Regions from separate parts of the Duganella sp. CY15W genome, predicted to be linked through region 1. Evidence: predicted binding sites of a transcription regulator. Region 1 holds the regulator's gene; each other region holds the start of a gene.
The links. Region 1 encodes sigma-54, which starts transcription at its own class of promoters, with help from an activator protein. Its sites were predicted from a motif close to TGGCANGNAANCTGCTTT; they were not measured.
Positions count from the first base shown of each region.

Region 2: a site for sigma-54 is predicted at 1,103-1,120, ahead of prpB (methylisocitrate lyase). Genes of this name have one in related genera too.
Region 3: a site for sigma-54 is predicted at 1,100-1,117, ahead of GTP58_RS10060 (flavin monoamine oxidase family protein). Genes of this name have one in related genera too.

Region 1 covers NZ_WWCQ01000002.1:243,520-245,791, forward strand. The annotation lists gene hpf (ribosome hibernation-promoting factor, HPF/YfiA family) at 1-19, opposite strand, end outside; gene GTP58_RS10650 (RNA polymerase factor sigma-54) at 96-1,568, opposite strand; gene lptB (LPS export ABC transporter ATP-binding protein) at 1,575-2,272, opposite strand, start outside.
Region 2 covers NZ_WWCQ01000009.1:37,586-39,857, forward strand. The annotation lists gene prpC (2-methylcitrate synthase) at 1-161, opposite strand, end outside; gene prpB (methylisocitrate lyase) at 176-1,063, opposite strand; gene prpR (propionate catabolism operon regulatory protein PrpR) at 1,209-2,272, shown strand, end outside.
Region 3 covers NZ_WWCQ01000002.1:107,805-110,076, reverse strand. The annotation lists gene GTP58_RS10065 (Mu transposase C-terminal domain-containing protein) at 1-928, shown strand, start outside; gene GTP58_RS10060 (flavin monoamine oxidase family protein) at 1,178-2,272, shown strand, end outside.

The sequences.
Region 1 (2,272 bases):
CACTGATGGTGAGATTCATACACACTCCTAAAGATAAGTCGCTTCTAACGGTTAGTGCGATACCCCTTGCTGCCGGGCGCGCAGGAACCAAGTAACTACAAAGACTTGCGGAGACTGACTGGTGGGATTTTGAGGGCTTCGCGATATTTGGCAACGGTCCGTCGCGCAATCACCATACCCTGTTCTCCCAGCATGTCCGCAATCTTACTATCGGATAAAGGATTTTTCGGGTCTTCTGCTCCTGTGAGTTGCACGATCAATGCACGTATCGCCGTCGAACTTGCTTCCCCGCCAGCTTCGGTGGCGACATGGCTACCAAAGAAATATTTCAGCTCAAACATGCCGTGCGGGGTCAGCATATATTTTTGAGTTGTTACCCGAGAAATAGTACTCTCGTGTAAACCCAGTGTATCAGCTATTTCGCGAAGCACAAGGGGGCGCATGGCAACCGCACCATGCGAGAAAAAGTTCTTTTGTCTTTCTACTATCGCCTGGGCGACACGCAGGATGGTGTCGAAGCGCTGACGCATATTCTTGATCAGCCACTTGGCCTCTTGCAGCTGCGCGCCCATCGCACTTTCGCCCTTGCCCTGCTTGAGCAGGTTGGCATACATCTGGTTCACGCGCAGGCGCGGCATGACGTCGTTATTGAGGCTGACCTGCCAGCCATTTCGCGCTTTTTTAACGATCACATCGGGCACCACGTAGTCCGATACATCCGATGCAAACGCGGCGCCCGGATGCGGGTTGCACTGGCGGATCACGGCCTGCGCTTCACGCAGGTCTTCGTCATCGCACAGCAGCGCTTTTTTCAGTTTGTTGAAGTCGCGCTGCGCAAACCACGTGAGGTGTTTTTCCACGATGGCCAGGGCCATACGCCTAGTCACCAACGGTACGCCGGGCAGGCGTTTGATTTGCAGGGCCAGGCATTCGGATGCATTGCGTGCGCCCACGCCCATCGGATCAAAGCTTTGCAGCAGGCTTAGTGCTGTCTGCAGTTCTTCGATTTCCACTGCCAGTTCTTCGGGCAGGCGCGCGTGGATGTCGTCCAGCGATTCTTCCAGATAGCCGTTCTCGTCGAGCGCATCGATGATGAGTTCCACCAGCGCGCGGTCGCGCATTTCCAGCACCGTCACGCGCATCTGTTCCATCAGATGTTCGCGCAGCGTGCAGTGGTGCGCTTCCAGCTGCGGACGCGATTCCTCGTCATCGGTATTTTTGCTGCGGCCGGAATCGCCCCAGTCCATATCGGCATCGGGCGTGGTGCTTTCGGTATCGGCGGCAGGTGCTTCGTAGCTGTCGGCTTCGGCCGCCGGTGCATCGCCTGGCGGACCTTCGGCCGGCGCTTCCGATGCCGGCGCCTGCTGGCTGATGGCGCCATCGGCCAGCAGGCGCAGCGAGTGGTCGAGCGGATCGTCGAGGCGCTCCAGCAGCGGGTTATCGGTCAGCAGCTGTTCGAGTTCCTGGTGCAGCTCCAGCGTCGACAATTGCAGCAGCCGGATCGACTGCTGCAACTGGGGCGTCAGCGCGAGATGCTGCGACGTGCGCAGTTGCAAAGACTGTTTCATGAAGGCTTACATACGGAAATGTTCACCCAGGTAGACACGCCGCACCGACTCGTTGGCGATGATGTCGTCCGGACGGCCAGATGCCAGCACCGTACCCTGGTTGATAATGTAAGCGCGGTCGCAGATGCCCAGCGTCTCGCGCACATTGTGATCGGTAATGAGGACGCCGATGCCGCGCTCCTTGAGGAAGCGCACGATGCGCTGAATCTCAATCACGGCAATCGGGTCGACCCCGGCGAATGGTTCGTCGAGCAGCACGAAGCGCGGATTGGTCGCCAGTGCGCGCGCGATCTCCACCCGGCGACGCTCGCCACCGGAGAGCGACAGCGCCTGGTTCTCGCGCAGCTTTTCGATTTGCAAATCGGCCAGCAGGGTATTGAGCCGTTCATCAATGTCAGCCTTGGATAAAGGCTTGCCGTCGACCTTTTGAATTTCGAGGACGGCGCGGATATTTTCTTCCACCGTCAGCTTGCGGAACACCGACGCTTCCTGCGGCAGGTAGGACAAGCCCAGCGAAGCGCGGCGGTGGATCGGCAGCGAGGAAATGTCGGTGCCGCTGATATCGATGGTGCCAGCGTCCGATGGCACCAAGCCAACGATCATGTAGAACGAGGTGGTCTTGCCGGCGCCGTTCGGCCCCAGCAACCCCACCACTTCGCCGCATTCGACTTGCAGCGAGACGTCATGCACCACCTGGCGCTTGC
Region 2 (2,272 bases), on a different contig from region 1:
ATTTCCTCGAACTCGCAGGTGTTGGCGACGTCCAGAATGTCGTAGCCGCGATAGTGCAGGTCATTGCCGGTTTTGCCGACGGAGCACAGCGCAGTGTTACCAGCGGCGACACCCGACAGGGCGACGGATTTTTTAGGTTTGAAGGTAGTGGCTTCGGTCATGTCGGTATCTCCTCTTATTTCTTCTGTGCGGCGAACAGGGCGTCCAGCTTCTGTTCGAAATCGTGATAGTTGATGCGCTCATAGAGTTCAGCGCGGGTCTGCATGGTGTCGACCACGTTCTGCTGCGTGCCGTCGCGGCGGATCGCGCCGTAGACGTTTTCCGCCGCCTTGTTCATGGCGCGGAAGGCGGACAGCGGATACAGCACCAGGCCCACGTCTGCGCTGCGCAACTCGTCGACGGTGAACAGCGGGGTCGAACCGAATTCGGTGATATTGGCAAGCACCGGTACTTTGACGGCGGCAGCGAATTTCTTGTACATGTCCAGCGTGATCATCGCTTCCGGGAAGATCATGTCGGCGCCGGCTTCCACGCAAGCGACTGCGCGGTCGATGGCAGCGTCCAGGCCCTCAACGGCCAGCGCATCGGTGCGGGCCATGATGACAAACTGGTCGTCGGTACGCGCGTCCACGGCGGCCTTGATGCGGTCAACCATTTCTTCCTTGCTGACGATTTCCTTGCCCGGGCGGTGGCCGCAGCGCTTGGCGCCCACCTGGTCTTCGATATGGGTCGCGGCGGCGCCGAACTTGATCAGCGATTTCACGGTACGCGCGACGTTGAAGGCGGAGGCGCCAAAGCCGGTGTCCGAATCGACCAGCAGCGGCAAGTCGCAGACGTCGGTAATGCGGCGCACGTCAGTCAGCACATCATCCAGATTCGAGATGCCCAGGTCCGGCAGGCCGAGCGAGCCCGCAGCCACACCGCCACCCGACAGGTAAATCGCCTTGAAGCCGGCCCGCTTGGCCAGCAATGCGTGATTGGCGTTGATGGCGCCGACCACCTGCAACGGGGATTCTTCCTGGACGGCTTTGCGGAACGCCGCGCCTGCGGAGTAGTGACTCATATTGTGACCTTTCGATATTGCGTTGAAGTTGCGCTTTGTAGTGCAAGGGCTATGCCAGAGCACCAATCCATATAAATCAACAACTTACGACATCCACGTCGTTTCATCATGGAACACCGAAACAAATTTGAACTATAATTGAAACATGCGACATTCCACGCCCCTGCCCTTCGACGCCAACGACAAGCCGGTTATCTGGACGGTTTCGGTATCGCGCCTGTCCGATCTGTTCCGTGATATCACACTCGAATACGACAACCTGGCGACCATAGAACCGATCAACCTGGGCTTCGACGAAGCGGCCAGACATATCCGCGAGCGGCTGGCGACAGAGCGCTGCGATGCGGTGATTTCGGCCGGCTCCAACGCCGCCTACCTGAAAGGCCGCTTGTCCGTGCCGGTGGTGATCACCAAATTCAGCGGGCTGGATGTGATGCAGGCGCTGGCGCGCGCGCGGCGCGTGTCCGAGCGCATCGGCATCATCACGTATCAGGACCGGCTGGCGGAGCTGGCGGAGTTCTCGGCGACCTTTGGTTTCGACGTCGAACAGCGCACCTATGTCACCGAAGAGGATGCGCGCGCGCAGATCAACGACCTCAAAGCGGCAGGCATCAAGGCCATCGTCGGCGCCGGCCTGATTACCGACCTGGCCGAGGAAGCCGGCCTCACGGGCGTGTTCGTGTACTCGGCCACCTCGATCCGCCACGCATTTGACGATGCACTGGAAATGGCGCGCCTGACGCAGCTGGAATCCAATCACAGCCGCTCACGCAACGCGGTGGTGACAGACACGCTGCGCGCCAAACATGGCATCAATGACCTGCGCGGCGACTCGGCGGCGATGGAGAACGTGCGCCAGTCCGTGGTGCTGTATGCGAAATCGCCCGCCACCGTGCTGATACAGGGCGAGACCGGCTGCGGCAAGGAGCTGGTGGCGCAAGCCATCCACCGCGAAGCGCCGCGCACGCTGGGCCAGAACCGCCCCTTCGTCGCCGTCAACTGCGGCGCCATTGCAGAATCGCTGCTGGAGTCCGAACTGTTTGGCCATGAGGAAGGCGCGTTCACTGGCGCCCGACGCGGCGGCCATGCGGGCTTGTTTGAGGCGGCCAACCGCGGCACCTTGTTCCTCGACGAGATCGGAGAGATGCCGCTGACGCTGCAAACCCGTTTGCTGCGCGTGCTGGAAGAACGTGAAGTCGTGCGCGTCGG
Region 3 (2,272 bases), 140 kb from region 1:
GCCGCCGCTGGACGCGTGCCGGCTGCCGCCGGGCCGGCCCGGCGCCGGCTTTTATCTGGACGTGGTGCGCGCAGACGTGCAGCTGGTGTCGCGCGCGGACCGCCAGCAGCTTGCAGGACGTCCCTTGCTGTATGTGGTCACGGATATCTTCAGCCGGCTGGTGTGCGGCCTGTATGTGGGCTTTGGCGCGGCGCAGTGGCCGCAGGCCATGCTGGCACTGGCTAACTGCGGCGCTGACAAGCAGCGCTACAGCCAGCAGTATGGCCGCCACATCGAAGCGGAGCAGTGGCCGTGCCGCCATCTGCCGGACACGCTGCATGTCAGGCCGGCGCTGACATCGGGCTGGAACGGCGATCCGCTGCTGAACAATTTCAATCTGCGCTGCTTGGCGTCCGACGATGGCCCGGATGACTGGCGCCCGGTGCTGGAAAAGCGCTTCCGCCTGCTGGCGCCGGACGCACAAGGCGCGCCATGCCGGCTTGATGGCGTCATGCATGTGGAGCAGTTCACGCGCATCATCATCGACTGCATCCTGTACTACAACAACCGCCAGCCGCTGGCGCATGCGGGCAAGGCGACGCCGCGCCAGTTGTGGGACTGGGGCCGCGAACACCGTGCGGGCGGATTAAAGATCTATCCTGAGCATCTGATCCGCTGTAGCCTGATGCCGGTGGCGCAGGCCAGCGTGACCAGTGATGGCATTGCGCTGTTCAACCGCCTGTACACGTGCGCGCGCGCCATCAGCGAGCGCTGGTTCGAACGTGCGCGCCTGCGCGGCGCCTGGCATATCAAGCTCGCTTACGATCCCGAAGATATGGAGACGGTCTATTTTCTCGATCCGTCTTCTCCCATGCAGTTCCACGCCTGCCATCCGATGGCGGCGCCAGTGCGTACTACTACGCAGGGCGTCGCCAGCTTCGTCAACTGAATCCTTTCCAACGCTGTGCATCACGCTGCGCGCTGCATCGTTAAGGTGCGGCGCGTTGTCGTGCGCCAAAGCGTGCCTGCGAATAAAGTCTGTTCGCTTATCCAACCTTGTTTGCGGTCTGGCCGCACGCAGCGCGCTGCGGCGAAACAGGTTTATTTTTTGACCATGCTGTGGCACGCCGTTTGCTAAAGAGGAGCTATGGGTTAGCAAGTCGCCCAAGGATCTTTCAGCAGACTGGTGAGGAAGCAGATGGATAGTAAAACAGTAAAACCGTTTAAATCGTTTAGCGCATTAACGAGGAGGGATTTTCTGTACCGGGCTGCCGCCGTGGGCGGCACCGGCTTGCTGTTGAATACCATGAATGCCTGGGGCATGGGCATCGCCTCGACGGCGTCGGCGCCACCGGCGCTGAGCGGCAGCGGCAAAGGCAGGAAGGTGCTGATACTGGGTGCTGGCCTGGCCGGCATGACGGCGGCCTATGAGCTGGAAAAGCTGGGCTACAAGGTGCAGATACTGGAAGCGCGTGCGTTTGCCGGTGGCCGCTGCCAGACCGCGCGCAAGGGTTTCAGCCTGACGGAGCTGGGTGGCGAAAAACAGATCTGCGCGTTTGACGAGGGCCACTACATCAATCATGGTCCTTGGCGTATCCCGCTGCACCATCAATCGACGCTGCACTACACCAAGCTGTTTGAGGTGCCGCTGGAAGTCATGGTCAACGATAACGACCATGCTTACGTCTACTCGGAAAACGCGGGACCGTTTGCCGGCAAGCGCCTGCGCGTGAAAGAGGTCAAGGCCGATATGCGCGGCCATGTGTCGGAGCTGCTGGCCAAGTCGGTCAAGAACCATCAGCTGGACCAGGCGCTGACGGAAGATGACCAGCGCCTGCTGCTGGACTATCTGGCGCATGAAGGCGCGCTGACACCGGGCGAGCTGCAATACAAGGGCCGCAGTGGCCGTGGCTACGCGGTGAATCCAGGTGCGGGCCTGTCGCCGGGAGCGGGCACGCCATCCGATCCGCTGGGCTTCAAGGATTTGCTGGCGTCGAAGCTGGGCCACGTCTACAGCGCGGTGCAGGATTTCCCGATGCAGAACACCATGTTCCAGCCCGTGGGCGGCATGGACGCGATTGCCAAGGCATTTGAAAAACGCGTCGGCAAGAACATCCGCTACAAGGCGGAGGTACAGACCATACGTCAGAACGACAAGGGCGTGACGGTGACTTACAAGGACACCGGCAGCAACAAGCTCAGCGCCATCAGCGCCGACTACTGCCTGTGCGCGATGCCGCTGTCGGTGCTGCGCCAGATCGATACCGATTTCTCGGACAAATTCAAGCAGGCG